DNA from 2 places in the Dokdonia sp. Asnod1-B02 genome. Region 1 is predicted to be linked to the other one. Evidence: riboswitches for the same ligand, from Rfam matches in the RefSeq annotation. Region 1 holds a riboswitch; the other holds the start of a gene.
The links. Region 1 has a riboswitch for S-adenosylmethionine ahead of ACJJVU_RS09675 (Na+/H+ antiporter NhaC family protein). Riboswitches for the same ligand answer to the same signal wherever they lie in the genome.
Positions count from the first base shown of each region.

Region 1 (16,448 bases):
TATAGCCGACATCTTATTCTAGACAAAATAGGATTAGAAGGTCAATTAAAAATCAAAAAAGCAAGCGTTTTAGTCATAGGTGCAGGTGGTTTGGGATGCCCAGTATTACAATACCTTACTGCTGCAGGTGTTGGTAGCATTGGAATCATAGACAATGATGTGGTGGAGCAATCCAATTTACAACGTCAAATTTTATATACTCATGATGATCTTGGGAATAACAAAGCCATATCAGCTACAAGACGCTTAGAAAAGCTCAATCCTTATATCAATTTTGATACATACCCAATGCGTCTTACTAGAGATAATGCGCTAGAGCTCTTTGCAAACTATGATATCATTGTAGATGGATCTGATAATTTTGCTACGCGATATTTAATAAATGATGCTGCTGTATTAAAAGATAAACCTGTCGTGCTGGGTTCTATTTATAAATTTGAAGGTCAGCTGGCTGTATATAATTATAAAAGTGGTCCTACCTACCGATGTTTATATCCAACACCTCCTAAGCAGAATGAAATGCCTAATTGCTCTGAAGCCGGAGTTCTAGGCGCACTAGCAGGAATTATAGGTGCATTACAAGCCAATGAAGTATTAAAAATCATCTGTGGAATAGGTGAAGTTCTTTCTGGAAAATTGCTCACCTATAACATGTTAAGCATGGAACAAATGATTTTGGGATTTGATAAGGATACCAGTATCATAGTCAGTCGTCTTGAAGACGAGTACGAATTACAATGTGAGTTTTCTGTAGACAATATGGGTATTACAATAGATGAGATTAATAAACATCCAGAAAAATACAATCTCCTTGATGTTAGAGAGCATAATGAAAGAGCAGTACATCATATAGGAGGTCAACATATTCCTTTAGGCGAACTGCAGAATAGAGCACACGAAGTATTGCAAACTAAAGATCTGGTTGTGTATTGTAAAGCTGGTGTACGTAGTAAAAAAGCTATCAAATTATTGCAAGAAGAAGACTTTGACTGCAGGCTTTTATATTTGACGGGGACTGTTTTGTAGTTTTTGCTCAACAAATTTAATTCTATAAAAAAGAAAACGCCTTAGCTATGCTAAGGCGTTTTATATACTTAATATTAAGTCGTCTTATGCAATCTCTAAAAGCTCAAGTTCAAACTCTAAGGTTTGTCCTGCTAGTGGGTGGTTTGCATCTACAATAATATGATCTTCATTTACTTCAGATACACGTAACTGCTGCTCAGAACCATCAGGTCTAGAAGCTACTAATATAACACCTACTTCTGGTTTGATTTCTTCAGGTAGTTGCGTTTTCGGTACTGTTTGAAATAACTCTTGCTGCACGTCACCGTACGCTTCTTCCTTAGTTATAGTAACCGTTTTCTTCTCGTTAACCGCCATATCTATTAAAGCATTCTCAAATCCTGGGATAAGTTGGCCTTTGCCAAGTTCTACCTGTAAAGGTTCTCTTTGTAAAGAGCTATCAAACACCTGTCCATCTGCTAATTTTCCTGTGTAGTGTACTTTTACTACATCATTTCCTTTTACTTTACTCATAATTACTTGTTTTTAATCGAATTATAATTTGCAAAATTACAAGAAGAAAATCGGCTTACGAAGGAATCCATCAATGAATCTGGATACTGTAAAAACTTGTACTGTGATATGTAGTTTTACGACGATTCATAATATCCAATTTTATCTCAGAAATAAAGGCCTGACACCCCTGCCAGACCTTTATAAGCTCAAAAATCGTGAGCCCCTCTCACGATGTTGATTCAATTGAATTGTGCAAAAAACTACTTCTAATCTCAGAGAAGCATGAACGCTATTCAACAAGAAGCTAGTGCTATTGATAATCTTTTTGCCAGAGGTAAATTGATTATTAGACTTTATAAAAATTACTTATTTCATATTGAGCCAACTTAGGAATAGCAGCGGTAAATACTTTAATCTCCCAGTGGCTTAAGTGCGGCATCATTTCCATAGGATGCTCAAAGAATATCGTATTATCTGCTGTTGTAAACGTAGCAGACGGAATAATATAAAAGGCTCTTGGGGCATCTTCTATTATTGTAACTAAACCCAAAAAACGGTGCGATGCAACCTGTCCGTAATCAAGCTTTTGAATTTTAATACTTTCTTCCTCTTTAACTTGGATAGTCCTTAGTTGCAATTCGCTTGTTTTACCTGTAGGTGCCGTAATGAAAAAGTCTAGAACTTCTACCCTATTAATATCTGGAGTGATTGTAAAATCGGCTTTTGAGAGTTCGCTAGTAACAAAATCTAGTAGTTGTGATGTTTCGTTTTTCATAATGGGGTGCAAAGGTAATTATTTCTTTAAATAAGTATGATTACACAACCACCATAAAGATCCTCTAAGAAGGTTACATCAAATGTATTTTTAGTTGAGAGTTACGCTTTCGCGAAAGCGTAAAAAGAAAATATTTAATCATATTTCAAACAACATCAACCACAACTTAATAATTAAAAATGTAATGCGAATTATAAAGCGATGGACAGATAGCTGAGTCTCTTAAAAAATAAATAGATTCTTGTGTAATGTAATCAAGATACTATCGTCAGAGTACAAATAGCTTAAAATGAAATCTATATTATAGTTTGCGAAAATTTCATCTTTTTAATTACTTAAACATTAAAAAATTAACTTTTTTTAAGCTTTAAAATATTATTTGAACACTAGTTTTGCGCTTTTAAATTATTTATCAAGAATCTCAATAAGGAGATAGCAACCTGCAATAACGAGCAAGGTGCTAAATAGATAAGCCAATTAATTGGAACCAATGTTAACTCATACTTCTATCTAATTGCTATTATCTCCTTGCAAGAATGAAGAAGAACATGACACAGACTACACAAATTACCCCAAAATTTACAGCTTTAATCCCGCTATTTGTATTTGTAATAACATTTTTAGGCGTTGGTATTTATCAAGATGACTTTTATGCACTACCTGCTCCTATGGCGGTTATTACTGGAATTATTGTGGCTTTTATAATGTTTAAACAGACTATAAATGTTAAGATTGACATCTTACTCAAAGGATGTGGTGATGACAAAATTTTAACCATGTGCCTCATTTATTTACTAGCTGGAGCATTTGCCGCAATTACTAATGCTACAGGAAGTGTGGATGCGATTGTAAACCTGGGCTTAGATTACATTGCGATACAATATATCTATGTAGGTATTTTTGTGATTGCTGGGTTTTTATCAGTTTCTACGGGAACATCTGTGGGAGCAATTGTTGCACTAGCACCCATTGTTGTTGGTTTTGCAGATAAAAGTAGCGCAGACCTTGCCATTCTTTGTGGAGCTTTGCTAGGTGGTAGTATGTTTGGAGATAACCTCTCAGTAATTTCAGACACCACGATTGCCGCTACCCAATCTCTGGGTACAAAAATGAGTGATAAATTCAAGCAGAATATTAAAATTGCGGTTCCCGCAGCCCTACTTACTATTGTTATTTTGATTTTTCAAGGAGTAGATCTCACGACAGATGTTACAGAAACCGTTGTTTATGAATATGATGTAATAAAAATTGCTCCTTATGTCCTTGTAATTATCCTCTCTATTGTAGGTCTCAACGTTTTTGTAACGCTACTTGTAGGTGTACTTGCTGCAGCCTTACTAGGGATTCTTTATGGTGATTTTACCATTATAGAGTCCACAAAAATTGCCTATACAGGATTTACAAATATGACCGAGATTTTCTTGTTATCTCTGCTCACTGGTGGTCTTGCAGCACTTGTAGCTAGTAATGGCGGTATTGAGTTTATCTTAGTGAAAATTAAAAAACTTATTAAGAGTAAAAAAACTGCCCAACTTGGTATTGCAGCGCTGGTAAGCACCATCAATATGGCAATTGCAAATAATACCGTATCCATCATTGTTGCTGGACCTATAGCAAAAACCATTAATGATGAATATGAGTTAGACAATAAGAAAACGGCTTCTATTCTGGATATTTTCGCTTGTATCTTTCAGGGCTTATTACCTTATGGAGCGCAGGTTTTAATGATTTTGAGCTTCTCAGAAGGTAATATCAATTACTTAGATCTTGTAGCAAATACTTGGTATTTATTGCTACTGTTTGTAGTTACCATCTTATACATCATCTTTAAGAGTGATACTCATAAGCACGCTTTCGCGAAAGCTGATTAATTTATCATCGAAGCACGTGGTTAGTACTAATGACTGGTAGGTTATATGTAGAATTTTTTGCGAAATCGAAAGAGAGAAGAAACCTAGAAGAGCTTGTAATTAAGTTTTGTAGCAAATTTTATGCAGCATTATAACTTTATGACAATCCAGACATAATTGTTAAACCTATCCCAAATTCAAACCTTACCGAGAACCGTACGAGAAGCTGCTGCGTTATATATGTAAATCTATATAACACAAACACTAAACAATTATGAAAACAGTAAACGTATTATCAATGGCACTTTGTGCAGGACTTTTATCACTTGCATCATGTGAAGGTTCAAAAAATGTAGGAAAAGAAGAAGCAGCAGATCAAAATGAGATGATGGATGATAAGTTGTCTCAAGTGGAGGATATGATGGACGATAAAATGTCTGAGGGTGAAGATATGATGGATGAAATGACAGTGATGGTAGGTGGTGCAGCAATGTATCCTTCTAAAAATATTGTTGAGAATGCTGTAAACTCTAAAGACCATACTACCCTAGTTGCTGCTGTAAAAGCTGCAGGTCTTGTAGAAACTTTACAAGGAGAAGGTCCATTTACAGTTTTTGCACCAACAAACGCTGCTTTTGAAAAACTTCCAGCGGGAACAGTAGCAACACTACTTAAGCCGGAAAGTAAAACTGCTTTACAAGGTGTACTTACGTATCATGTAGTTGCAGGAAAATTTGATGCAGCTGCTATCATGAGCGAGATCAAAAAGAACAACGGTACGGCTACATTTACTACTGTAAACGGTGGTAAACTAATGGCTTCTGTAAAAGGAACATCAGTAGTTCTTATGGATCAAAATGGAAACAGCTCTACAGTAACTATTGCAGATGTAATGCAGTCTAACGGTGTGATACACGTAGTAGATACAGTGGTTTTACCAGCTAAATAATTATAAGAATACCCAACTTGAAAAGCGTCAACTGTAAATTACAGTTGGCGCTTTTTTTATTTCAGCTTTTTTATGCGGTAAATCACTCGTATTAAAAGAGCTAGCTTCATGAATTGGAGATTGTGAATATCTATTGTTGTTTTTTACTTTTTCGCCTTGAGCTAACCCCTATTTTTGGCAACCTTAAAATAAAAGAGATATGAGTGCAACTTGGTATGAGTGCAAAGTAAAGTATAGAAAATTTGATGAGGCATCTGGAACTCAAAAGGTAAAAACAGAGCCTTTTCTAGTAGATGCAATATCATATACAGAAGCAGAAAGTAGAATAACGCAAGAAATGGCTGCCTACTTAAGTGATAGCGAAGAAATCAAAATCACAAACATAAAAGTAGCAAACTACGCAGAGATACATCCGTTTGAAAACTCAGATAGATGGTTTAAATCTCGTGTATCACTCATTGCTTATGATGAGGAAAGTGGTAAAGAGCGTAAGACTAATCAATATTTGCTTGTACAAGCAAATGATGTGAAGGAAGCCTTTGATAACACTGTTGTCACTATGAAAGACACGATGGGTGAATATACAATTCCAGCAGTTTCTGAATCACCTATTATGGATGTATTCCCATACTTTTCTGGTGAGGAAGAAGATCTTGAACGTCTAGAGGAGTTTACTAGAATTAAAGATTCTGTTCCTGTAGATTATAGCGAAAACAAGGAGCAAGCCATGGCAGACTCGCTCGTTACCGAAGAAGAATAGATTAGACGATTTTACATAAAATCTACTATAAAGAGGCTGTTTATATACTTATAGGCAGCCTCTTTGTTTTTAATAACACATGCCCTTCATAACTACGGTAAGACCCACGCGGGATGAGTATCTTTGCTAGATTACTATATAACTGTTTTACGTAGTTATTAAATAAGAAGATTATGATTCCAAAACTTCATTACATATCGCAAGGAAGCTCACTCAAAGAGCACATTGAACATATACAAAAAGCATGTAATGCCGGAGCTGAGCTCGTGCAACTCCGTATAAAAGACTGTTCTCAAAAAAAACTGCTTGCCATTGCACAAGAAGCTAGAGAGATTACCGCTCATTTCCAAACGCGATTAATTATTAATGATGATTATAAACTTGCCAAAGAGGTTAAAGCAGACGGAGTACATCTAGGAGGTACAGATGCCTGCCCTATCTCTGCTAGGAAGCACTTATACACTTGGCAAATAATAGGTGGCACGGCACATACTTTACAAGATTGTGAGACACTTATTGAGAAGCAAGTAGATTATATAAGTCTAGGGCCTTACAGCACTTCTACCACAAAGGAAACTACAGCAAGCACGCTGGGTGTTTCTGGTTACAAAGCAATTATAGAAGAACTGGGTACCACTACTCCTATTCTTGCCGTGGGAGGCATCACACTTGATGATGTTACAAAAATTTTGGAGGCTGGTATAGATGGTATTGCCGTTTCAAAAGCGATAACGACAGATTTCAATAGCATTCGCTCGTTTAATGAGTTGCTCAGTGCTTCTTCTACACAAGAGCAGCGACACTCTTTTAAATAAGCATTAGTTACTTGTGACATGCGTTACAGATTATAGGTACGCTTTCGCGAAAGCATAAAAAGTCCATAACAACAAAAAGCCCATCTAAATAAATAGATGGGCTTTTTTAAAAACTTAAAGTATGTATTAGATAACTTTTACGTTTACTGCGTTTAAACCTTTGTTACCTTCTTGAAGATCAAATTCAACTTGGTCACCCTCGCGAATCTCATCGATTAATCCTGAAATGTGTACAAAGTGGTCTTTTTCAACACCTTCTTCTGTAATAAAACCAAATCCTTTGGTATCGTTGAAAAATTTTACTGTTCCGTTACTCATAATAATATTTATTTAATAATTAGTAATCGATATTCAATTACGCGGTAAAAATACAACTTTTAATTACCAATCTATAGGGAAATAGTCTTTTAAAAATTTTCCTGACCAATGCTTACCTGTATTGATACCATCAATAAGTGGGTCCATCACCCTAGCAGCACCGTCTACGATGTCTAATGGTGGTTGAAAGTCATGTACTTCTACTTTCTTTTTTGATAGCTCCGCAGGGTCCTCATCTGTCACCCAGCCCGTATCTACGGCGTTCATATAGATCCCAGACTTAGCAAAAGTGGCAGAAGACGTGTGTGTAAGCATATTTAAAGCAGCCTTTGCCATATTAGTATGTGGGTGTCTATCTTCCTTTTTAAAGCGGTGAAATTTACCTTCCATAGCAGATACATTTATGATATGCTTTTGTCCAGTATTTTCCTTCATCATAAGGTTAGACAAGCGATTGCATAATACAAAAGGCGCTACAGCATTTACAAGCTGTACCTCTACCATCTCTGTCGTTTCTATCTCGCCCAGCTTTAAACGCCAGCTATTAGTCTTACGTAAATCAACTTGTTGCAAATCTGCATCTAGTTTTCCTTCTGGAAAGACTTCGCTAGTTTGTAACGAATTATCAAAACTGTAAGGAATCTGAGAAAGCTCTGCCGAGTTGCGCAGTCCTATTCCTGGCTCAGGTCCATGCCAAGTAACTGGCAATACATTATTCTTACTAGTTTTTGCAGTACTCACACTTAAGTCTGATAACTCCTGCAAGCAGGTTATGTGATCTTGTAAGAGTGGTTGTGCGAGCTTAGGAAGTTGATCAACGGGTAGTTTTTCATTTTCCATTAAGTGGAAATAGAATCCAGATGGCCTACGCACCGTTTGTGCCGCATTATTAATTAAGATATCTAGTCTATCATATTTCTGCTCTATATAATTACAAAATATCTCTACACTGGGTATATGACGTAAGTCAAGACCATGGATATGCAAGCGATCGCTCCAGTCACCATAATCTTCTTCCTTTGCATATCGTATTGCGCTATCTGCAGGGAAACGTGTGGTTGCCACCACCGTCGCACCAGAACGCAATAGCATGAGAGTTATATGATAACCTATTTTTAATCTTGAGCCTGTTATTACAGCTACTTGCCCGTTTAAATCGGCTGTTTGAAAGCGTTTTGCATAATTCAGATCACCACATGAAGTACACATGGTGTCATAAAAGTGGTGCAGCTTTGTATACACTGTTTTACACACGTAGCAATTTCTTGGAGACTCAAGTTCTGGAGTGTCTTCTGGGATTGCAGCTGCGCCCAGTAACTTAGGAGCAACAAAAAGCGAAGCTTCTCTAGCAGATCGTATTCCAGTGGTTTTACGAGCGTGCTTATCTCTAGTAATCATCTTACGTTTAGCAGCCTTCTTTGCGTCTTTCCTCCTACGCTGAAACTCATCTCTATTAGGACGAGATAACATTCCTGAAGCTTTGAGAAGCTCTGTGCGCTGTTCTTCTGGAAGCTCAAAAAGCTGATTCGTATCGGCTACTAGTTGCTGCAATGTATTAATACATGCATCAATTTCTTGTTGAGAGAGAATTTTATCTTGGGTGTTTTTACTTTGATCTTCGGGCATAATGAACTGCAAACAGATTTTTTGCAAAGGTAATTATACTCTTTTGACCTTTTCTTTAAAAGTGGGTGTTATATTATGTATTTGGGTTACGCTTTCGCGAAAGCGTAACGCTACCAAATAATAGTTAAAAATCTACAAAGCATTATTTATTTTTAGTTATTAAACCATTCACACTATTTAAAATATACGGTTGCTAGGCTCAAAGATTACATATGTACTAAAACAAAATATTTCCATATGTCTTGTTACAATTTTACAATCAGACGAATAGCAGAAATTTTACGACGAAAAGCAATAATTTAAAGGAAATTATTTTTTTCTGTTAAAAAAGATAATTTCGCCATTGGAAAGAGTGTGTTATTTTCGGTTATTCGTCTGATTTACGCATATTTGCGCACTCATCAATCAAATCTGAATGATTAAAAAATACACTGTTTTTTTTCTATTTTCAATACTTAGCGCCTCCGTTTTTGGTCAGAAGGTTGGAATTAATACTCAAACTCCTCGTAAAACATTAGAAGTTGCAGGAGATATGGTAGTTACTCAACAAACCGTAATATCAGAATTGCCACCAATTGCAGATGGCGATGAAGCGAGTTTTCTAATTCAAAATGACAGTGACTTTATTATTAAGCTTGATCCCAAAAATCCTTCTGGTGCGGCATTAGGTTATATACAGACATATATTATAGAAAATCCCAACTTAGACTGGGTAAGAGATTTTGACACAGGCATTTCGGCTACAGATTATGAACTTATCGTGGCTTCTGCGCATTTTAACAATCAACTCGTACTTGTCGGAATAGAACAAGACAAATTCTCTTTACCCTATACTTCTACTTTTATCGAAAATGGGACTTGGCATATCATTGCAGATTATCCTGGTGTGGCAAACGACTTTGATACAGCAGATTCTAAGTGGGAAATACAAACATTGATTTTTTCTAAGGATTTAACTAAGCAATTTGGTGTCATCTCAGTCCCAATGGGCGGAGGAACTACAAACGCGGCTGCAACACCATTTATAGATTAATTATGCGAACGTTTCTATTATTGTTAATCTTATTCTCATCACTTGCCCATGCTCAAGTAGGCGTAGGAACAACAAATCCTCAAGCAGATTTACATATCGCAGGTGATTTACTAGTGCAAGACGCTTTTAAAACGGCAGAGCTGGGAACGGTTTCTGCTGCAGAAGAAGATTTTGAATTAGTGACTCATATTACTACTAGTAATCCTCCTGGACTTGTTACAAAGCTTGATGTTTCAGAAGTTTCTGCAGCTCCTATCAATGTTGTCAACTATACATTCTCAAACCTAGATGGTGATAACCTTACTGATGTCGATTTACAATTTAAGACTAATAAGTATATCGTCGCTGTTGCAAATTTTCAATATATAGGTGATGGAGTTAGTAAAACTACTGTAAACCCTACGGTGCGATCTATGGGTACATTTGTTATAAGAACCTTTGAAAGTGGAGATTCTTGGCACCTTGAAATTGGAAACAGAGAGCTAGATCCACTTGCAGGTGGTACGGTTACTTATAAGGTCACGCTAGTTATCTATGATAAATCTTACTACAGAGAACTACCACAAATCATTACTAACTTAGGCTCCTCAAATAGCGGTACAGCTTCATCAATACCTGATTTAAATTGAGAACTTCATTACTTTCATATTCTTTAGTGCTGGTTACAGCAGTATGTTGCATATCTACAATGCGCGCTCAGGTAGGAATAAATAAACCTAATCCCTCAGCAATACTTGACGTAGATGGTGATGTAATTGTAGATCAGACATTAACACTAGAAAACCCAGGAAACTCTTTAGAAATAAGGGGTTTAAATCTACTTGTTGTTTCTACTGCTAATGATATGTTACAGTATGACATTGATATTGCAAAATATGGGCCTATTAACAATGTGCAATTCGAATTTACAGATTTATCTTATGATGGCTTACAAGATTATAATACTCAGGTCCCTGTAGATGAATATGAAATGGTTGTACACAGTTTTTTCTTTAAGCGAGTGGGAAGCGATAACTATAACGTATTGTTGGGAAGTAATTCATCTGTTTTAAATGTAGAGGGTTATCAGGTGTATGCTTATAAACACGCCACACACAATACATGGTTTTTGAGAGCTATTGTAAACGACTCATCATTTCAGATTGATACTGGCTTGGGTACTATTATAGAAAATAATATTGATATGATTCTCAATGTAGCTTTATACCGCAAAGGATTACTTACTAAAACACTTAACGAGGTTAATGTAGATATGGAAACTTCAAGTACTGGTACGGCTCCTCTTCCTGCTGGATTTACAAATTAATGAAGGTCTATATGATATGAGGTTATTAAAGCCAACTAATTAAATAGTAAGTGCTTTAAAATCTCGCAAAAAAGTATATTCGCGCCATGTGGATGTATTTAGGCTTACTAGCCGCACTTTTTCTTGGATTACACAACTTAGCAAAGAAACATGCAGTACAAGGTAACGAAGTGTTACCTGTATTGTTAGGTACACTCTGCGCTGGTTTTGTATTAATACTTCCATTTTTTATAGGTTCAAGATTTTTTCCAGAATACACTAAGGAAATAGGGTTTTACATCACTCCTATTCCATGGAAAACGCATGGTTTTATCATTATCAAATCCATGATTATGACTGCCTCATGGATTCTAGCATATCAAGCTTTAAAGCACCTACCTATCACCATAGTAACTCCTATACGATCTGCTGGACCGTTTTTTACATTTATAGGTGCTATTTTTATATATAGAGAGCAACCTAATGCTCTACAATGGGTAGGTTTCTTTGTGATTATTCTATCAGTAATTCTTTATGCAAATATTGGTAAGAAAGAAGGGATTCACTTTAGAAAGAATAAGTGGATTTTTGCCATTATAGGTGCTACTTTCCTAGGAGCCTCCAGCGGATTGTACGACAAGTTCTTAATTCAGAATCTATCTCTTAATCCTCAAACGTTGCAGTTTTGGTTTTGCTGGTATACTATTTTAATGCTACTAGCCATTCTAGCGATTACTTGGTTTCCCAAAGCCAAAAAAAGACAAGCCTTTACCTTTAGGTGGACCATTATAGCAGTAGGTGTACTACTACAAACCGCCGATTATTTTTATTTTAAAGCGCTACAAGATCCAGATGCGCTTATCATGTTACTCTCTGCAATAAAACGTAGCCAACTTATCATTGCCGTAGTTATAGGTGGTCTTGTATTCAAGGAAAAGAATAAACGTAAGAAACTAGTTCCGCTCGCAGGTATTTTGCTTGGTGTCTTCCTTATTTTGTATTCTTAGTGAGGTGCTGTTCGGTTATAACAGACTTATGTTAGCCTGTAGCTCATGCTTAAACTTAATTAAATAGTGTGCTTTTTTCACGCTTTCGCGAAAGCGTAACATCCTACTTATCCCCTTTCCTATCTTTTAAACCAGCTCTATTTAAAAAGGATAATTTTTATATCTATTTCTGGTCTTAAATTAAATGTTTGTTAAAAAAGAATGAACGTTCATTTTTGATACTATCTTTGCACCAGCAATAAAATAATATGGCCAAACTTCAAAAAAGTATAGATAAACGTAATGCGCTTGTAAAGGCGACCATAGAGCTTGTAAACAATAATGGTTTTCATGCTACACCTATGAGTAAAATAGCCAAAATGGCAAACGTTTCTCCTGCCACTATCTATTTATATTTTGAAAACAAACAAGACTTAGTAAATAAAACATATATAGAAGTTAAGGCTTCTTATACAGAATATGCATTTGCATCTTACGACGCCACGCTGCCAGTAGAATCAGGTTTTGAGTACATCTGGAAGCGCATTGCAGATTTTAAATTAAAGGAATGTGAGAAAGCAATGTTTCTTGCTCAGTGTGATAACACTCCTATGATTGATGAGGAAAGCAGACAAGAAGGAATAAAGCACTTACAGCCCCTACTCGACTTATGGGAACGCGGTAAAAAGGAAGGAATTATCAAACCATTATCAGATTTTATATTATACGCATATGCAATTAATCCGCTTTCATTTTTAATGATGACCCAAAAGCGAGGAGCATTTCAATTAGATAAAACGCACATGGAAGAAGCTTATCAATCTGCATGGAGTAGTATTAAAGTATGTCAATAAAAAACAACAAGAAACCAAATAATAAGAATATGGATTTATTAGATAAGTTAAACTGGAGATATGCCGCAAAGGCAATGAATGGTAAAAAAGTAGCCGAAGATAAAATTGAAAGAATTTTAGAAGCTACAAGACTTGCTCCTACTTCGAGCGGACTACAACCTTTTGAAGTTATGGTGATTAAAAACCAAGACATCAAAGAACAAATTAGACCTGTAGCATGGAACCAGTCTGTAGTTACGGATTGCTCACACTTGTTAGTTTTTGCTGCTTGGGATACATATACTCCTGAGAGAATCAACTACATGTTTGATCTTACTAATGATATAAGAGGATTTAAAAATGAAGGATGGGAAAACTACCGCCAGATGTTATTAGATTCTTACCCACAAAAAGATGAGCAAGAAAACTTTGAGCACGCTGCGAGACAAGCATATATCGCTTTTTCGCATGCAATCATCGCTGCAGCTTTTGAAAATGTAGATGCAACACCACTAGAAGGTTTTGACGCTACAGAAGTAGATAAAATATTAGGCTTACGCGAAAAGGGTTTACGTAGTGCAGTATTACTTCCTTTAGGATATAGAAAAGAAGATGAAGACTGGCTAGTAAATCTTGTAAAGGTGAGAAAGCCTATGGAAGATATGGTGACTGTAATAGAGTAAAAAGATATAGCGATGACTAAAAGTATATTATTAAAAAGTAGACCAGAAGGAACACCATCTTTATCAAATTTTGAATTTGTTACAGATGAAAAAAACTTATCTGCTGGTTCTGGTGAAATCTTAGTAGAAGCAGCATATGTTTCTGTAGATCCTTATTTGAGAGGTAGAATGAGTGATGCAAAGTCATACATCGCACCCTTTGAAATAGGTAAACCTATACACTCTGGTGTAGTTGCAAAAGTAACAGCATCTAATAATGACGCTTTTAAAGAAGGTGATTATGTTTCGGGAATGCTAGATTGGGCAACTGCTCAAGTGCACACTGGAGAAGGATTGCTTAAAGTAGATCCATCAAAAGCTTCATTAAGTGCGTACCTAGGTATTTTAGGAATGACTGGACTAACAGCTTTTCTAGGGTTACATGAAATAGGAAAACCTGTAGCTGGAGAAACGCTCGTTGTTTCTGGTGCAGCTGGTGCTGTAGGTAGCGTTGTAGGACAGATTGGAAAAATCTTAGGACTGCGTGTAGTAGGAATTGCTGGAACCGATGAGAAGGTAGCAATGCTTAAAGATAAATTTGGCTTTGACGCAGCTATCAATTATAACACTACAGATGATATGGCGGCGGCAATAAAAGCTGCAGCGCCAGATGGTGTAGATGTTTACTTTGATAATGTAGGTGGACCCATCTCTGACGCAGTGCTCGTAAATATTAATCGTTTTGCAAGAATGATTATTTGTGGAGCAATCTCTGTGTACAACAATACAGAAATACCTATGAGTATGAGTGTACAGCCGTTTTTAGTTAAAAATAGCGCACTAATGCAAGGTTTTATTGTCTCGAACTATGCAGAGAAATTTCCTGAGGCTATGAAACAACTGGCTACTTGGTTATCTGAAGGTAAACTTACTTACACGGAAACAGTAGTAGAAGGTTTTGAAAATATCCCAACAGCTTTTATTGATTTATTTGAAGGCAAAAACAAAGGGAAAATGGTCGTAAAGATCTAAAGATTATTGAAAGAAAAAAGAAAAAGAAAAGTACGATGAACAATTTTGAATTTAAGAATCCGACTAAAGTCATCTTTGGAAAGGATACGATTGCAAAGCTGAGTGAAGAAATTCCTGCAGATGCCAAAGTGCTATTATTATATGGTGGTGGAAGTATCAAGAAAAATGGAATTTATGACCAAGTAAAAACAGCGCTATCAAATGTAAATGTTACTGAGTTTGGAGGTATCCCTGCAAATCCTGAGTATGCAGTACTTATGGAAGCGTTAGAGGTAATTAAAGACAAAGAAATTACATATTTACTTGCTGTGGGTGGTGGTTCTGTAATCGATGGAACTAAGTTTTTATCTGCAGCAGCTCTTTATGAAGGAGATACGCCTTGGGATATTCTTACACAGAATATCAAAACTGAGAAAGGAATGCCTTTTGGAACGGTATTAACACTACCAGCTACAGGATCTGAGATGAATTCAGGATCTGTAATTACGAGAAAGGAAACGCAAGAGAAGCTTGCTATGGGAGGTCCAGGATTATTTCCAGTATTTTCTATCTTAGATCCGCAGGTAATTACTTCTATTCCAGAACGCCAGCTAGCAAATGGTCTTACAGACGCATTTACTCACGTTCTTGAGCAATATATGACGTATCCTATAGGTGCGCGTTTACAAGATCGTTTTGCCGAGAGTATCTTACAAACATTAATCGAGGTAGCTCCTACTGTTATTAAAGACCCAACAGATTACAAAGCCGCAGCAGATTTTATGTGGAGTTGTACCATGGCTCTTAATGGATTAATTCAAAAAGGAGTTCCTACAGACTGGGCGGTACATGCCATTGGTCATGAACTTACAGCAATGTTTGGTATTGATCACGCACGCACGCTAGCAGTTATTGCTCCTAGTCACTATAAATTTAATTTTGAAGCTAAAAAAGAGAAATTGGCTCAATATGCAGAACGTGTATGGAATGTAACAGAAGGTAGTATAGATGACAAAGCTTATGCTGCTATCGAAAAGACAGAGGCTTTCTTTAAAGAATTAGGAATAGATACGAAGCTCTCAGATTACACAGAAGATTACGAAGGAACTGCTGAGAAAATTTCTAAGCGATTTACAGATCGTGGCTGGGAAGGATTAGGAGAACACCAATCACTAACTCCAGATAATGTGGAGAAAATAGTCAAAATGGCTTACTAATAACAATTATGAAGATTATACAATCACTAGCACTTGTGCTAACTATTATCACAGCAACAAGCTGTAAGGAATCAAAAACTAAAACAACTTCTGAAAAAGTTTCGGAAGTAACAACAGAAACCAAAAAAGAAAAAGAAATGAACGTTTTATTTGTATTAACATCACACGACCAACTAGGAGACACTGGAAAGAAAACAGGATTTTGGGTAGAAGAATTTGCTGCGCCATATTACTCGTTACTTGACAAAGGTGTAAACATTACAATCGCAACTCCAAAGGGAGGAGCTGCACCTATAGATCCAAGTAGTGACTCTCCAGACGCTGCAACAGAAGCTACAGAGCGTTTTGACAAAGACGAAACTGCAAAAAACCTTATCGCAAACACTAAAGTACTTGCAGATATGAATGCAGACGATTTTGACGCTGTATTTTACCCAGGAGGTCACGGACCATTATGGGATCTTGCAAATGACGCAAAGTCTATCGCACTTATTGAAAAATTCAATAGTCAAGATAAGCCAGTTGCATTCGTATGTCACGCTCCAGCTGCATTAAAAGATGTAAAAGGAACTGATGGAAACCCATTAGTACAAGGTAAAAAAGTAACAGGATTTACTAACACTGAAGAAGAGGCTGTACAACTTACTGAGGTAGTACCTTTCTTAGTAGAAGACATGCTAACTAAAAACGGTGGTATCTATTCTAAAAAGGAAGATTGGGCTGCATATGCAATCCAAGATGGAAACCTTATTACAGGGCAAAACCCAGCTTCATCAGAACTAGTAGCTGAAAAATTATTAGAGAGCA
Region 1 is NZ_JBEFNW010000002.1:2,107,553-2,124,000, forward strand. Features, by position in the region: gene moeB (molybdopterin-synthase adenylyltransferase MoeB) at 1-1,026, shown strand, start outside; gene ACJJVU_RS09665 (peptidylprolyl isomerase) at 1,111-1,539, opposite strand; gene ACJJVU_RS09670 (hypothetical protein) at 1,868-2,296, opposite strand; SAM-I-IV-variant riboswitch at 2,701-2,797, shown strand; gene ACJJVU_RS09675 (Na+/H+ antiporter NhaC family protein) at 2,845-4,167, shown strand; gene ACJJVU_RS09680 (fasciclin domain-containing protein) at 4,421-5,095, shown strand; gene ACJJVU_RS09685 (DUF4494 domain-containing protein) at 5,295-5,855, shown strand; gene thiE (thiamine phosphate synthase) at 6,029-6,670, shown strand; gene ACJJVU_RS09695 (cold-shock protein) at 6,797-6,988, opposite strand; gene ACJJVU_RS09700 (SDR family oxidoreductase) at 7,052-8,614, opposite strand; gene ACJJVU_RS09705 (hypothetical protein) at 9,030-9,647, shown strand; gene ACJJVU_RS09710 (hypothetical protein) at 9,650-10,276, shown strand; gene ACJJVU_RS09715 (hypothetical protein) at 10,273-10,953, shown strand; gene ACJJVU_RS09720 (EamA family transporter) at 11,040-11,939, shown strand; gene ACJJVU_RS09725 (TetR/AcrR family transcriptional regulator) at 12,188-12,772, shown strand; gene ACJJVU_RS09730 (NAD(P)H-dependent oxidoreductase) at 12,802-13,434, shown strand; gene ACJJVU_RS09735 (NADP-dependent oxidoreductase) at 13,447-14,445, shown strand; gene ACJJVU_RS09740 (iron-containing alcohol dehydrogenase) at 14,481-15,641, shown strand; gene ACJJVU_RS09745 (type 1 glutamine amidotransferase domain-containing protein) at 15,650-16,448, shown strand, end outside.

Region 2 (16,448 bases), 1.3 Mb from region 1:
AACCCAACACCAGCTGTTGTATTTGTAATGGGGTCAATAATGATAAATGAACCTCCTTGCTTATGATCTGTATAACGATCATAAAAAAGTGATTTGGCAAGTTTAAAATGTACCGTTGCAATTTCATTAATCGCCACTTCACTAGCGCCAGTTTCTGGTGTAGAAAAATCTGTTGGGATAATTTCTTGTATTTGAGACACCTTTGCAAGTATGCGCTGCGTCGTGTGCTGCAGCTCGTACTTTTTACCTGCCGTAAGCACCATGTCATCCATCCAGCATACGGTTGCCGTAAGCTCTTTGGTTTGCTCCGGAACTTCGGTAGACTTTACAATAACATCACCTCTGGTCACATTAATATCATCTTCTAGCGTGAGTGTTACAGAATTACCCGCTTGGGCTTCTTTATAAGAATCTTTGTAGCTGAATATGTCTTGAACTTTTGATGACTTTAAACTAGGCAGTACCGTTATCTCGTCTCCTACCGCTATTGAACTTCCATACACCTTACCTGCATACCCTCTAAAGTCATGAAAGGCGTTGGTTTTTGGTCGTATTACCGTTTGTACTGGAAAACGCATAGGCGTATCGCTCGCTGCTTCTGGTGTTACGTTTTCTAAATATTCTAAAATAGATGGTCCTTCATACCAGCCCATTTTCGCGGAAGCGGAAGCTACGTTATCACCTGTAAGTGCACTTATAGGAATAAACGTTATCTCTTGATCTTTATAACCACTCTTTGCTCTAAGTGCATCAATATCATTTTTAATGCTATCAAAAACAGACTGATCATAATCTACCAAGTCCATTTTATTTACTGCAATTACCACGTGCTTAACTTGCAGAAGCGCATTGATAAAGAAATGCCTAAATGTTTGCTCGATAACGCCTTTTCTAGCATCTATGAGAATAATAGACACCGAAGCATTTGATGCTCCAGTAATCATATTACGGGTATACTCGACATGCCCAGGGCTGTCTGCTATAATGTAACTTTTAGTAGGTGTCGAGAAATAAATGTGAGCTACATCAATCGTGATTCCTTGTTCACGTTCTGCCACTAATCCATCTGTCGCAAGTGAAAAGTCTAGGTAATCATACCCTAACTTTTTACTGCTTTTTTCTATAGCCTCAAGTTTATCATCAGTAAGTGATTGCGTGTCGTATAACAACCTACCTATTAAAGTACTCTTTCCATCATCTACACTTCCAGCAGTTGCCAGTTTCAATACTTCCATAATCTAAAAATAACCTTGTTGTTTACGTTTTTCCATTGCTGCCTCGCTGCGTTTATCATCTATACGCGCTCCTCGTTCTGAAATACGGCTTACTTTAATTTCGTTTACTATCTGCTGTATAGTAACTGCTTCAGAAGCTACAGCTGCAGTACATGTCATATCACCTACGGTTCTAAAGCGTACAACACGATCTTCTACCTCTTCATTGTCGTCTCTATACACGCAATCTGAAGCACTCCATATCATTCCATCACGCTCAAATGTTTTTCTTGTGTGTGAAAAGTAAATACTTGGAATTTCAATTTGTTCTTGTTGTATGTAGCTCCACACATCAAGCTCTGTCCAGTTTGAGATAGGAAAAACGCGAACGTTTTGTCCTAATTCTATATTACCGTTAAGCAAATCGAATAATTCTGGTCGCTGGTTTTTTTCATCCCACTGTCCAAAATCATCTCGTACGGAGAAGATACGTTCTTTTGCACGTGCCTTTTCCTCATCGCGACGAGCACCACCTATACACGCATCAAATTTAAACTCTTCAATAGCATCCAGAAGTGTGGTAGTCTGAAGACTATTTCTACTCGCATACTTTCCAGTTTCTTCTGTTACTTTACCTTGATCAATAGCATCTTGTACATTACGTACAATTAAATTGAGTCCAAGTTCCTTTACTAAATCATCTCTAAATTTGATGGTCTCTGGGAAGTTGTGACCCGTATCTACATGTAGTAATGGAAATGGGATGGCAGCTGGATAAAATGCTTTTTGAGCAAGTCTCACCAAGGTGATACTATCTTTCCCTCCTGAAAATAATAATACTGGATTTTCAAACTGAGCAACTACCTCTCTAAATATATAAATGGATTCACTCTCGAGTGCATTAGTCTTTAATATCTCTTTCATATGTCTCTCTGCTTAGAGATGTAAACCACATTCTCTATGTTCTAAAACTTTTGTTGGATCATTATAATTGTGTTCATTAGGCAACTTATGATCTACTAAGTACTTGTCTAATTCACTATCTGACCAATAATAAAAAGGGCTTACTTTAAGAACGCCATCTTTACTTAAACTTAAAATATCTAGATTATCTCTATGTGCCGTTTGACCTTGTCTTAAATTAGTAAACCACACATCTGGTTTGTGTACTTCCATAGCTCTACGGAAAGGTTCTAATTTTACCTGCTCTGTAAATTCTTTATGACTTTCATCTGCAACCGAAGGATTACCCATAACTACATCACGATGAGCACGGGTTTGTTGTGGTACATATAAGTCAATAGAAAGTGCTAGTTGATTAATAACCTCTTCTGCATGTTTATAGGTTTCTGGAGTATTGTAACCTGTATCACACCATACTACATTAATCTTATCGAACTCTTGAGAAACCACGTGTAAGATGGCCGCCTCATAAGGTCTGAAATTTGTTGTTATTACAGGTTTTTCAGCATGTTCTAATGCCCATTTTACAATATCTGACGGGCTTTGTGATTTTAAATCACTATTAAATTGTGTTATTTGCTCTTGAGTAAACTTCATTATTTTCCCCATTTTATTAAATTCCAAACACGCTCATGAAAAAAATAGAGCGCCATTTTTGATACTAATTCTACTGCCCCTATACTCAACGCTAAGGCTAGCGTACCAGTTACAAACCACGAAATAGCGATTGTATCAAGTGTCCCTATTGCTCTCCAGCTTATGGATTTCACAATACTGCGCATAGGTTTTTCTGCCGAAGCAGGAGTTTTCTCTTTAGAAGTATTTTTTGATTGTTTTAAAACAAGCGAATCGATAATCATTTCAGAATTATTTATTCCTATCGGATTACTAGGGTTAATCGGCAAATGTAAAATTATTAACTTAGGTTAACAAGAATAATTGCTATTTTAAAGGAAAATGCTAATAATAGAACTACGAACTAGCAGCCGCTACAAGGTCTGCAAGCGTGTTCTTTTCTAACACGAGTAGTGTGTTGTCTCTTATTTGAATCATTAAACTATGAACAGAACATGCATCCTCATCTTTACAATCTGCACAACGTTCATAATAATTGAGAGATACACATGGTAGCATGGCAACGGGTCCTTCAAGTACTCTCATGACCTCAACCATTTTGATATCCTTAGGCTCACGTCGCAGTTGGTATCCACCGCCTTTACCTTTTCGGCTGGATACGAAACCCGCTTTTTTAAGCGTAAGCATAATACTTTCTAGGAATTTTTGAGAGATATTTTCACTTTCAGCAATGGTGCCTATTTGCACCAAAGCATCTTCCCGTTGTTCACGGGCAATGTACGTTAAGGCTTTAATGCCGTATTTAGTTTTTCGCGAAAGCATATCTAAAACGAAAGTACTAAAAAACTCTACTTAGAAATAGGGATAATTTATAATTAAAAAATACTGGCATATACGTATTGAATATTAATTCTAAAATAATTCTATCTCATCATGAGCTTTAAAATGTTTAACGACACCGAAAAATCATACACTATTCACACCGAAAATTTCTGCAAAATTCCCCTAACTTATTTATTACAAGTACATAAAGAACCTTTATTTTTGATAAAAGAAAAATCCCTCAACTTCATTAAATGTTTAAAAATTTCTTTTTTTTATTCCTTTTTGCATTATCTATCTCTTATTCTAATGCGCAAGTTGGTATAAATACTACAAATCCAGATCCATCATCGGCTCTTGACATATCATCTTCTAATCGTGGATTATTACTACCTAGAATGACAGCCGTAGAGAGGGATGCTATTGTTTCACCTGCAGAAGGATTATTTATTTATAACACAGATAGTACTTGCTTTCAATTTTATAAAGCAACTGGATGGTCTGATTGCCTTGCCGAAGCCCCTACCACTTCCTTAGATTGTACTTCTCCAGTAGCAAATGGAACTTTTGCTACTGGGTTTCCTCTTGCTGGTAATGGCACTATCACCATAGATGTCCTAGTAAATGTAGTAGGCCCCTATTTGATTACAACAAACACCGTAAATGGTTATAGTTTTACGGGAGCAGGGGTATTTACAAATGCAGGCTTAACAAGTGTAACGCTAACTGGTGTTGGCATACCGCTTATTACTCAAACAGATACTTTTACAATATCCCTCGCTGGAAATTCCAATTTATGTACTGTAAACGTTACTACAGATTCCATACTACGCAACTGCCTAGAATATCGAAATAGCGGATCTACAACAGATGGCATATATACTATTGACACAGATGGCGCTGGGCCGCTGGCACCATACGACTGTTACTGTGATATGACAAATGACGGTGGGGGTTGGACCCTTGTCTTTAATCATAACATTGCAGGAGGATATTGGCTAAATGACACCCAAGCCAGTGAGTTCAATGTTTTATTACCAGGACTTACAACGCCTAAATATTCTATTTTGAGTAGACTAGATGACATTAAAAGTGATAGCGCGTATGAGTTTAGGATCTACTATCCTACATCCAATTTAAGAAACCACTGGAAACAAGATTTTGATCCACGAAGTGGACCTGGCACTAGCCCCGTAGCTGGTTACGTGCCGATTAGTATTGATATGACTCAAAGCGGTTGGGGAGGCTTAGAAACATCAGGAGGATCTACTTATCTAGACGGCTCTGTAGGATTTGGTAATTGGTTTTATTCTATTGGGAGTGTAAATCCTTGGGGAGGAGGTATTCCTGCAAATGCTAGTGCTTCAAATGCTGTCCAACTATATATTAGATAATAGTTTTAAACGTAAAGAAATGTCTAAAACACAGTTTTCATTACTATTATCATTGCTTTGGTTTTCTGTGAGCCTAGCACAAATAGGTGTCAACACCACCTCTCCAGATCCATCTGCCGCGCTAGATATAGTATCTAAAGACAAAGGAGTCCTACTCCCGGCATTAACCACCCAAGAGCGCGATGCAATACCCTCACCTACAGCTGGACTCTTTATATATAATAGTGACGATCATTGTTTTCAGTATTACAAAGGAACTGTGTGGTCTACTTGCCTTGCCGAACGTGGTGAGAATAATTTAGATTGTACGTCAATAGCAATAAATGGGACCTATATAAGCGGGACTACTCTAAACTCAAGCAATACCATCACTATTGATGTGCTCGTTAAAGTCATTGCTCCCTACACAATAAGTACAAATACTACTAATGGCTATAGCTTTAGTACTACAGGTATCTTTCCTAATTTAGGAATAAATACGATTACACTCACTGCCTCTGGAACTCCTATAACAAACCAAACAGATACGTTTACCATCGCTCTAGATGGAAATCCAAACACGTGTACTACCGCTATTGTTGTAAACTAATGGCAACTCTTAATACCATATCTTAAAAAATAGCCTCTGCTATCTGTCTAATATTATCACTCTTACCCATAGAGTAGTAATGAAGTACGGGTACACCCGCAGCCTTTAGCTCCTTGCTTTGCTGTATACACCACTCTATCCCTACTTGCCGAATGGCTGCTGCGTCTTTTGCATTTACGACTTCCATGACTAATGCATCTGGAACATCCACACTAAAACGCTGCGGAATTAAATTGAGTTGCTTCTTTGTCGCTAGCGGCTTGAGTCCTGGTATAATGGGTTTTGTGATACCTGCGGCTCTGCACTTATCTACAAAGTCGAAGTATTTCTGATTGTCAAAAAACATTTGAGTTACAACATAACAGGCACCAGCTTCTAGCTTTTTCTTCAAAAAATGAATGTCACTTTCAAGACTGGGCGCTTCCAAGTGTTTCTCTGGATAACCCGCCACACCTATGCAAAAATCTGTTTTGGCACTGTTCTGCAAATCTTCATCTAGGTAAGTGCCGTTATTTAAGTCTATAATTTGCTCTACGAGGTCTTGTGCATAGATATTTCCGTTTTTATTGGGCTTGTAGTAAGTCTCACTCTTTACCGCATCGCCACGTAAAGCCATCACATTCTCTATGCCTAGAAAATCCATATCTATCAAAAAATTCTCTGTATCTTCTTTTGAAAAACCACCGCACAACACGTGCGGCACTGCATCTACTTGATAGCGGTTTTGTATTGCAGCACAAATACCCACAGTACCAGGTCGCTTGCGTACCACCTTTTTCTCTAGCAACCCATCCTCACGCTCCTTATAAATGTATTCCTCACGGTGATAAGTTACATCTATAAAGGGTGGCTTAAATTCCATAAGCGGATCTATATTATCAAAAATAGTGTTGATATTTTGCCCTTTGAGAGGTGGCAAGATTTCAAATGAAAAATCGGTTCTCTTCTCTTCTATTGCTTTTGCTATGTGATCTCTTACTTTTGTCATAATCTACTCTGCTATATTTGGGGTGAGCCATTTTTCCGCTTTCACGAAAGCAATGTTTTTGCGGCTCGCATAGTCCTTTACTTGATCTTCTTTTATTTTTCCTAGTCCGAAATACCTCGCCTCAGGGTGCCCAAAATAATAACCACTTACACTTGCCGCAGGCCACATTGCCAAACTCTCTGTAAGTGAAACACCTATTGACTCTTCCACACCAAGCAACTTCCAGATGGTTTCTTTTTCCAAATGATCTGGACAAGCCGGATAACCTGGTGCTGGGCGTATTCCTTGGTATTTTTCTTTAATTAATTCTGTATTTGCTAGTGCTTCTCTGGCGGCATATCCCCAGTGCTTTGTGCGTACTTCCTTGTGCAGATATTCGGCAAAGGCCTCGGCGAGTCTGTCTGCAAGTGCTTTTATCATGATGGCGCTATAATCATCTAGTGCATCTTCAAACTCTTTTGCCTTTCTGGCTGTTCCAAATCCTGTCGTGACACAAAAGGCTCCCATATAATCTTGTAAACCACTTTCAAGCGGTGCAATAAAATCTGACAGTGCGATATTTGGCTTTCCTACAGCCTTTTTGGATTGTTGGCGTAGCGTTCTAAATGTTACCGAATCTTCACTCTGCTCCTGACTTATTACAATATCATCTTGGTTATTTGCATTTGCTTTAAATAGTCCAAAAGTCGCCTTGGCAGTAAGCCATTTTTCGGCAATGATTTGCTGGAGCATTTGTTGCGCATCGGCAAATAGTTCGCTGGCTTGTGTTCCTACCACCTCATCAGTCAAAATCTCTGGATACTTACCGTGTAAATCCCAACTTCTAAAAAACGGACTCCAATCTATAAAAGGCACCAGTTTCTTGAGATCTAAATTTTCAATCACTTGTACACCTAGTTGTTTTGGAGCGACAATATCTTCGGCTTTAAAATCTATTTGATATTTATTTTCCCTTGCTTGCTCAATCGTTACGTATTCTTTGATACGTTGTCTTGAGTTAAAATTTTCGCGAAAGCGTGCATACTCATCTTTTAATTGATCTTTAAAAAGGATACTTGAGTCTTTCTTTAATAAATCACCTACAATAGTTACTGCTCTACTGGCATCATTTACGTGTACCACCGCATTGTTATAATGAGTATCAATTTTTACAGCGGTGTGTGCTTTACTCGTGGTTGCACCGCCTATTAACACAGGTATCTTAATATCTAGACGTTGCAACTCCTTAGCTAGATATACCATCTCATCAAGACTAGGCGTAATCAAACCGCTTAAGCCTATAATGTCTACATTTTCGGAAATGGCTGTCTGGATGATTTTTTCTGGTGAAACCATCACTCCGAGATCAATAATCTCATAATTATTACAAGCAAGTACTACAGAAACAATATTCTTCCCTATGTCATGTACATCTCCTTTTACCGTTGCCATGAGTATTTTACCCGCACTTTGATTACTGCCAGAGGTTCCATTCTTAAGTTTTTCTTCTTCTATAAAAGGTAAGAGATAGGCAACGGCTTTCTTCATTACCCTAGCAGATTTAACCACCTGAGGCAGAAACATCTTCCCACTTCCAAACAAATCTCCCACTACATTCATCCCCGTCATCAAGTGACCTTCTATCACTTTAATAGGAATATCGACAGATAAGCGGGCTTCTTCTACATCTTCTAGAATATAGGCATCTATTCCTTTTACAAGTGCTCTGGTGATACGACTTTGGATATCTTCTGTTCTCCAGGCTTCTGCCTCCTTTTCTGTAATTTCTTTTTGGCCTACGGTTTCTGCAAATGTTAATAATCGTTCTGTGGCATCATCTCTTCTATTGAGAATTACATCTTCTACACGCACTAGTAAATCTTCTGGAATGTTATCATAAATCTCCAGCATAGCAGGGTTTACAATACCTATATTCATTCCAGCCTTGATAGCGTGATATAGAAACACGGAGTGCATGGCCTCACGCACTGCGTTATTACCTCTAAAACTAAAAGACACATTACTTACCCCACCACTTACTGAACAATGAGGTAGATTGTCTCTTACCCATCGCGTGCCTTCTATAAAATCTATCGCATTGCGTTTATGCTCATCCATTCCTGTCGCCACAGGAAAAATATTAAGATCAAAAATGATGTCTTCTGGTGGAAAATTGACTTCATTAACCAAAATCTCGTAACTACGTTTTGAAATCTCGATACGACGATTATAATTATCTGCCTGTCCCACCTCATCAAAAGCCATGACGACTACGGCAGCACCGTATCGTTTTATTTTTTTTGCTTGCGCTATAAATTGCGTCTCACCCTCTTTAAGACTTATAGAATTTACTACGCACTTCCCTTGGACGACTTGAAGACCAGCCTCTATAATTTCCCATTTTGAACTGTCTATCATTATAGGAACACGAGAGATGTCTGGCTCTGCAATGACGAGGTTTAAAAACTTAACCATCGCCTCCTTTCCATCAATAAGGCCGTCGTCCATATTGATATCTATGATCTGCGCACCATTTTCTACTTGATCTCTAGCTACAGATAGTGCCTCGTCAAATTTCTCTTCTTTTATAAGCCGCAAAAATTTCTTTGAACCCGCAACATTTGTACGTTCACCCACATTTATAAAATTACTTTCTGGAGTAATTATTAGTGGCTCTAAGCCTGAAAGACGCATATATCTGGGTGTAGTATTCATTATAAGGTTATTGATCGTGGAGTCACTCCTTTTACAAGTTGAGCAATAGCTTTAATGTGAGCAGGTGTAGTGCCACAACAACCACCCACTATGTTCACGAGGTTTTTATCGATATATTTTTTAATCTGCGCCGCCATTTGTTCTGGTGTTTCATCATACTCACCAAAGGCATTAGGCAAGCCCGCATTGGGGTGAGCAGAAATCCCGTAGTTAGTGACATTTGCAATAGCCTCTAGATGTGGTTGTAATTGAGAAGCACCTAGCGCACAATTAAAGCCAACACTAAGTAGTGGAATGTGAGAGATAGATATCAAAAAAGCTTCTGCTGTTTGCCCAGAAAGCGTGCGTCCCGAGGCATCGGTAATCGTACCGCTCACCATGATTGGTATGTCTGAGTTGCGCTCTTCCTTTACTTCCTCTATTGCAAAAAGACAAGCTTTTGCATTAAGGGTGTCAAACACGGTTTCCACAAGTAACATATCCACACCTCCATCTAGCAAAGCTTCTACTTGCTGTTTATAAGCAACTCTAAGTTCTTCAAAGCTCACTGCACGATAGCCTGGATCATTTACATCTGGAGACATGCTTGCTGTTTTGTTTGTAGGCCCTATACTTCCTGCTACAAATCTTGGCTTGTGCGGTTCTTTTTCTGTAAAAGATTGAGCAACTTCCTTAGCAATTTTCGCGGAAGCATAATTTAAATCATACACGTACTCCTCCATCTCATAATCTGCCATTGCGATAGTCGTACTTGAGAAGGTGTTAGTCTCTACGATATCTGCTCCTGCTTCAAAATACTTGCGATGTACCTCTGCAATCGCAGCAGGCTGTGTGAGAGACAGCATATCATTATTCCCTTTTACAGAGAGATGAAAATCCTTAAAGCGCTCTCCTCTAAAATCTTCTTCAGAGAAGTTATATGCTTGCAGCATGGTCCCCATAGCTCCGTCAAGAACCAAGATTCTTTCTTGTAATGCGCGTGTTAGTTGGCTTTTCATAATTGATTAAGAGCTTGAAAAATGTCACTTTTAATATCTTCAATATGTTCTAAACCCACAGAAATACGGATTAACCCATCAGTGATTCCCACGGCTTCACGCTCATCTTTTGACAATTTTCCATGGGTTGTACTTGCGGGATGACTTACGATTGTTCTAGTATCTCCAAGATTTGCAGTGAGGGAGCACATTGTGATAGCATCTAGAAAGTCACGTCCTTTTTCTAAACCTCCGTGTATCTCAATAGTCACAATATTTCCACCAGCTTTCATTTGCTTTTGAGCAAGTTCATACTGTGGATGCGATGGTAAAAATGGGTAGCGCACCTGCTTCACTTTAGGGTGAGATTCTAGCGATATAGCAAGTTCGTGAGCGTTTTTACAATGACGCTCCACGCGCACCGCTAGCGTTTCAAGACTTTTTGAAATTGTCCAAGCATTAAATGGAGATAATGCAGGTCCCGTCACTCTAGCAAATCGATATATCGTATCTATTAATTGCGCACCTCCCACGGTGATTCCTCCCATGGTGCGACCCTGCCCATCCAGTAATTTTGTAGCAGAATGTATTACAAGGTCTGCTCCATAGCGTATAGGCTGCTGTAGATAAGGTGTTGCAAAACAATTATCTACTATAAATATGAGATTATGCTTTTGCGCAAGCGCTCCCAGACGCTCTAAATCTGCAATTTCTGTGGCAGGATTTGTGGGAGACTCTACGTATATAATTTTTGTGTTACGCTTTATTTTTGAGGAGATTTCGTCTAGCTCAGTAATATCAAAATAGGTATGAGTGATTCCCCATTTAGGTAGATGTTTTGTAAATAAAGTGTGCGTATTCCCAAAAATCGCTCTCGCCGAAAGCACATGATCACCACTGTCAAGTAAGGCAGCAAACGTGCTAAAAATAGCACTCATGCCAGTGGCAAAAGTCACGCCTTGCTCTGCTCCCTCTAGCAAACAGATTTTTTCCACCAGCTCTGCACAGTTAGGGTTTGTGTAACGGCTGTAGATGTTACGCTTTTTCTCTTCGGCAAAAGAGGCTCTCATTTCTTCGGCGCTGTCAAATACAAAACTCGAAGTGAGATAAACCGGCGCGGCATGCTCTTGATGCACAGAGCGCTCAAGCTGCGTGCGTATGGCAAGTGTTTCTGGGTGGTGCTTACTCATTAATTAAGGCTTTGCGTTATCTTAATTATATCACTTAAAACACCTCTTGCCGTAACTGCTTTACCAGCTCCCGCGCCTTGAATCACAAGCGGCTGATCACCATATGAAGCGGTATAAATCTCAAAAACAGCATCTGCTCCTTGCGTTTGACCTAGTGCGGTAAACTTAGATTCCTGCACTAGCTTTACCTCCAGTTCTTGTGTTTTGACATTGAGTTCTCCCACGTGACGGAGCACTTCATGTCTTGAGAGTTTACTTTTACTTTCTGTAAAAATAGTATCAAGTGTTTTTACGCTTTCGCGAAACTGAGACAAGGTAGTTTTTCCGTTAAGCTCCTTAGGAACTAGAGATTGGATTTTTACATCTCCAAACTCCTTTGCAAGGCCTATCTCTCTACTTAAAATTAATAGCTTGCGAGCAACATCTTTCCCCGAAAGGTCTTCTCTTGCGTCTGGCTCAGTAAGTCCAAGCGCGTCTGCTTCTAATAATATGTCTGAAAAGTCTTTATCTTCTTTAGAAAAATTATTGAACAAGTAACTCAATGATCCAGAAAAGACTCCTCTTATCTTATGGATCTCTTCTCCACTTTCATAGAGGTTTTTAATAGTTTCTATAATAGGTAATCCGGCTCCAACGTTTGTTTCGTAACCAAATTTCTTCTTATTAAGTGTCAGCGATGCTCTCAACTTTTTATAGAAATCGTAAGACAGTGTATTTGCAACTTTGTTTGCCGTCACGATATGAAAACCATGCTCCACAAGGTTTATGTAATTATTTGCAAAGGTTGCGCTAGCCGTCACATCTACTGCAACAAATTCTTGCTCCTGCGTGTGCTCATTATCGTTTTGTTCTTTTATTGTTTTCGCGAAAGCGTAAATATCATCTAGCGTATAAGGCTGTGCTGCGGTCTCAAAATTAGAACTCCAACCAGAGGTGACGTTATCTTTAAATAGCGCCAACTTAGAATTTGCAATACAAAAAATATTGAGCTTTCTATTTGTCGTTTTTTTATTAAAATCTGTGATCTGCGTGATGAGGGTACTCCCCACATTACCGATCCCAAAGATGACTATATTTATTTGTGACATAACTGTTTTTGAAAAATAGGTTGTACGATAGCAGCCAGCTGCTCGTATTCAATTAAAAAGGCATCGTGACCGTGGATGGAATTTATTTCATGATAGCTAGACGTAATTCCAGTTTCTTGTAGCGCAAGGTGTGTGTCATATATCTCATCTGCTAGAAAAAGTCCGTCGGTATCTATTGCGACAAGATGCACTTTTGCTGTAAGTTGGTTCACTACTTCATTAAAGCTTTGCTTACCCTTTGTGATATCTGCCGTAAGCAATAATTGATTCATTAATTTATAAGAAGCAATAGAAAATCGTTCTGATAATCGCTTACCGTGATGATCTAGCCAACTTTGAATATTATATAAAGAAGCTTCTTTTTTAGTGCGCTTAAATTTTTCTTTAAAAGAGGCAGGCGTCCGATAAAAAGTCATCGCATGAATGCGTGCATCATAGATCGGTTTCTGAGAGTGATTCAATAAACTATCTTGAATATGGCATTGTGCAATCACCCAGTCTGTTGCTTTCCAGTCTGTCGCTATTGGGATAAGATGCTCTGCGAGGTTAGGTCTTTGTGTTGCAAGTTCCCAAGCAATCTGACCACCAAGCGAACCTCCTATAATGGCAAAGAGTTTTTTAATATCTAAATGCTCAAGTAAGGCTATTTGAACCTTTGCAATATCACTATTAGTAAATGCCCTATAATTAAGCACTAGATGATTTTGATTATTATCATAACCATTCCCAGGAATATCCATTGCAAGTATGGTATAGCAACTTGTATCAATCGCTTTATCTACACCAATCAAGTCACTCCACCAACCGTTTTCTCCAGTTACAGAAGAGTTTCCCGTAAGCGCATGATTTACTAGCACGACAGGCGCTGTACCTAATGGCTCACCAAACAATTGATACGTGACATGTAAATGACACGTATATCCCGAGTGTGTTTTAAAATCTTGTAAATCAATGTGTAAAAGCATAGCCTATCTATAAGTTAAAAAAGGGAGTCCCTATGAACAGGGGACTCCCGCACTAATTAATTAACTAAGATTAATTACACTAAGACGTTTTTATCTACTCGCGCAAATGCTGCTACGAGATCTTCTTTTAAATCTGCTATATCCTCAAGACCTACAGAAAGACGTATTAAATCTTTAGTCACGCCTGTGCTTACCTGATCATCATCACTAAGCTGTTGATGGGTTGTACTTGCAGGGTGAATTATGAGCGACTTACTATCTCCTATATTTGCTAGCAGTGAGAAAAGTTTAGTTTCATTTGAGATTGTTTTTGCGCTCTCAAAACCTCCTTTTACACCAAAGGTCACAATTCCACTCTGTCCATTAGGCAAGTATTGTTTTGCAAGGTCGTTGTACTTACTAGAAGCAAGACCTGGATAGTTTACCCATGCCACCTCATCCCGAGTTTGTAACCACTCTGCAAGTTCAAGCGCATTTTTAGAATGCTTCTGTAATCTAAGTTCTAGTGTTTCTAGACCTTGTAAGATTTGGAATGCATTAAACGGACTTAAGGCAGCGCCATGATCACGCAAACCTTCTATACGCACCTTAGCAATAAACGATGCTTCCTTAATCACATCCCAATAAACTAAACCGTGATATCCGGCGGAAGGCTCCGTAAATTCTGGAAACTTACCATTACTCCAGTCAAATTTTCCAGCATCTATAATAACTCCACCTAATGCGGTACCATTACCATTTATGTATTTTGTAAGTGAGTGAATCACGATATCTGCACCGTGCTCGATTGGGTTGAGTAATGCTGGTGTTGCTACGGTGTTATCTACAATGAAAGGGACTTTGTGCGCTTTCGCGAAAGCGGAAATACCTTTTAAATCTAAAACGTCAAGCTTAGGATTACCTAATGACTCTACAAAGAAAGCTCTCGTATTTTCTTGTGCTGCCTTCTCAAAATTTTGAGGATCTGAAGGATCTACAAAAGTGGTTGTAATCCCAAAACGTGGTAATGTCACACTGAGAAGATTCCATGTGCCTCCGTAAAGACTACTAGAAGCTACAATGTGATCGCCTTGCTTTAATAAAGTGAGTAAAGTCGTGTTGATGGCCGCAGTCCCTGAGGCGGTCACCACAGCTGCTAGTCCGCCCTCTATGTCTGTGAGGCGTTTCTCAAGCACGTCATTTGTTGGGTTATTGAGACGTGCGTAAATAAAACCTGGCTCAGACAGGTTAAATAGATTTGCTGCATGGTCTGCATCTTTAAAAACATAAGCCGTGCTCTGGTAGATAGGCACCGCTCGAGTTCCTCCATTTGCTGCATAATCGTGTCCTGCGTGCAACGCTTTGGTTGCTAATTTTTGTGTACTCATTTTTCTCTTTTTTGTCCCAGTACTACTAGGATTAATTTTAGCCATTCACTTCGTGTGAACGGATTAAAAACAAAAGCCAAATATTTCCAATGCGAATCCTTATCTCAAGGTCGAGGAAATGTTTAAAGAAAAATATTATAAGAAAAAACATAAGCGCATACCTGTGAGGTACTTGCTCGATGTTATCTATCCTCAAGTTTCGGTAATGAGCGATTCTTGGGTAGAATGTAGCACCTTCTTTCTAAGTGAAAGGGTTGCTAAGGCTTCATAGGGTCATTCCCTCAGCCTTTCTTGATAACATTTATTCTGTTCATTATTGCGCTTTCGCGAAAATCTGAACTGTCATTGAACTTTGTGAGCACAAATATTGTAAAAACAAATCTACAAAAACAAACTTTTTAGAATATTTTTCTAAAAAGTTTTATTAAAATCACTATTTCAGTAAAATATTCCGCTTAAATAATTTTTACAGTATAATATTCTAATCGAGGTTATGAGAGCTTTAAATTTGCTCTTCAAATTTTCACAAAACAATAACATAACCCTACTAAATTGGTAGGATAATGGATTGTTTATATTATTAAAGTTTCTTTACCTTTGTGCCATAATTACGAGGACAGATTTGACTGCTTGCAACCTCAATAAAAAATGGCTAAAATCAAACATAAGACTTTAACGTTTCTTATGTTATGTTTCTACCCAGCATACGTCAAATCTACTTCTTGACAAAAAATTAAAAAATGGCTTATTTATTTACCTCAGAATCTGTTTCTGAAGGACACCCAGATAAAGTTGCAGATCAGATTTCTGATGCGCTTATTGATAATTTTCTCGCTTTTGATCCGCAATCTAAAGTTGCTTGCGAGACCCTAGTTACCACTGGACAAGTAGTACTTGCTGGTGAAGTACGATCTAGTGCTTACTTAGATGTTCAAAAAATCGCTCGTGAAACCATTAATAAAATAGGTTACACGAAGGGTGAATATATGTTTGACGGTAACTCTTGTGGTGTATTATCTGCCATACACGAGCAGTCTGACGATATTAACCGTGGTGTAGATCGCGACTCAAAAGAAGAGCAAGGAGCTGGAGATCAAGGAATGATGTTTGGTTATGCTACAAAGGAGACAGAAAACTTTATGCCACTGGCACTTGAGCTTTCTCATAAATTACTTATTGAACTAGGTAACCTACGTCGTGAAGATGATGAGATTACTTATTTACGTCCAGACGCAAAAGCGCAGGTGACTATAGAATATAGTGATGAAAACGTACCTCAACGTATTGATGCTATTGTAGTTTCTACACAACATGATGATTTTGATGAGGACGAAGCTATGCTAGGTCGCATACGTGGAGATATTCAAGATATTTTAATACCTCGCGTAGTAGGTTTATTACCAGAAAATATTGCAAATCTTTTTAATGATGATATTAAGTATCACATTAACCCAACTGGGAAGTTTGTAATAGGTGGACCTCACGGAGATACTGGTCTTACAGGTCGTAAGATTATTGTAGATACTTATGGTGGTAAAGGAGCTCACGGAGGTGGTGCTTTTTCTGGAAAAGATCCATCAAAAGTAGATCGCTCTGCTGCTTATGCTACACGTCACATTGC
Region 2 is NZ_JBEFNW010000002.1:3,431,328-3,447,775, forward strand. Features, by position in the region: gene ACJJVU_RS15395 (sulfate adenylyltransferase subunit 1) at 1-1,235, opposite strand, end outside; gene cysD (sulfate adenylyltransferase subunit CysD) at 1,239-2,138, opposite strand; gene ACJJVU_RS15405 (phosphoadenosine phosphosulfate reductase family protein) at 2,151-2,774, opposite strand; gene ACJJVU_RS15410 (DUF2061 domain-containing protein) at 2,774-3,037, opposite strand; gene ACJJVU_RS15415 (Rrf2 family transcriptional regulator) at 3,150-3,575, opposite strand; gene ACJJVU_RS15420 (fibrinogen-like YCDxxxxGGGW domain-containing protein) at 3,830-4,969, shown strand; gene ACJJVU_RS15425 (hypothetical protein) at 4,989-5,558, shown strand; gene metF (methylenetetrahydrofolate reductase [NAD(P)H]) at 5,581-6,546, opposite strand; gene metH (methionine synthase) at 6,550-9,240, opposite strand; gene ACJJVU_RS15440 (homocysteine S-methyltransferase family protein) at 9,240-10,238, opposite strand; gene ACJJVU_RS15445 (trans-sulfuration enzyme family protein) at 10,235-11,407, opposite strand; gene ACJJVU_RS15450 (aspartate kinase) at 11,407-12,495, opposite strand; gene ACJJVU_RS15455 (alpha/beta fold hydrolase) at 12,483-13,460, opposite strand; gene ACJJVU_RS15460 (O-acetylhomoserine aminocarboxypropyltransferase/cysteine synthase family protein) at 13,535-14,827, opposite strand; SAM riboswitch class I at 15,007-15,128, opposite strand; gene metK (methionine adenosyltransferase) at 15,568-16,448, shown strand, end outside.
Region 2: another riboswitch for S-adenosylmethionine. It lies ahead of ACJJVU_RS15460 (O-acetylhomoserine aminocarboxypropyltransferase/cysteine synthase family protein); the one in region 1 lies ahead of ACJJVU_RS09675 (Na+/H+ antiporter NhaC family protein).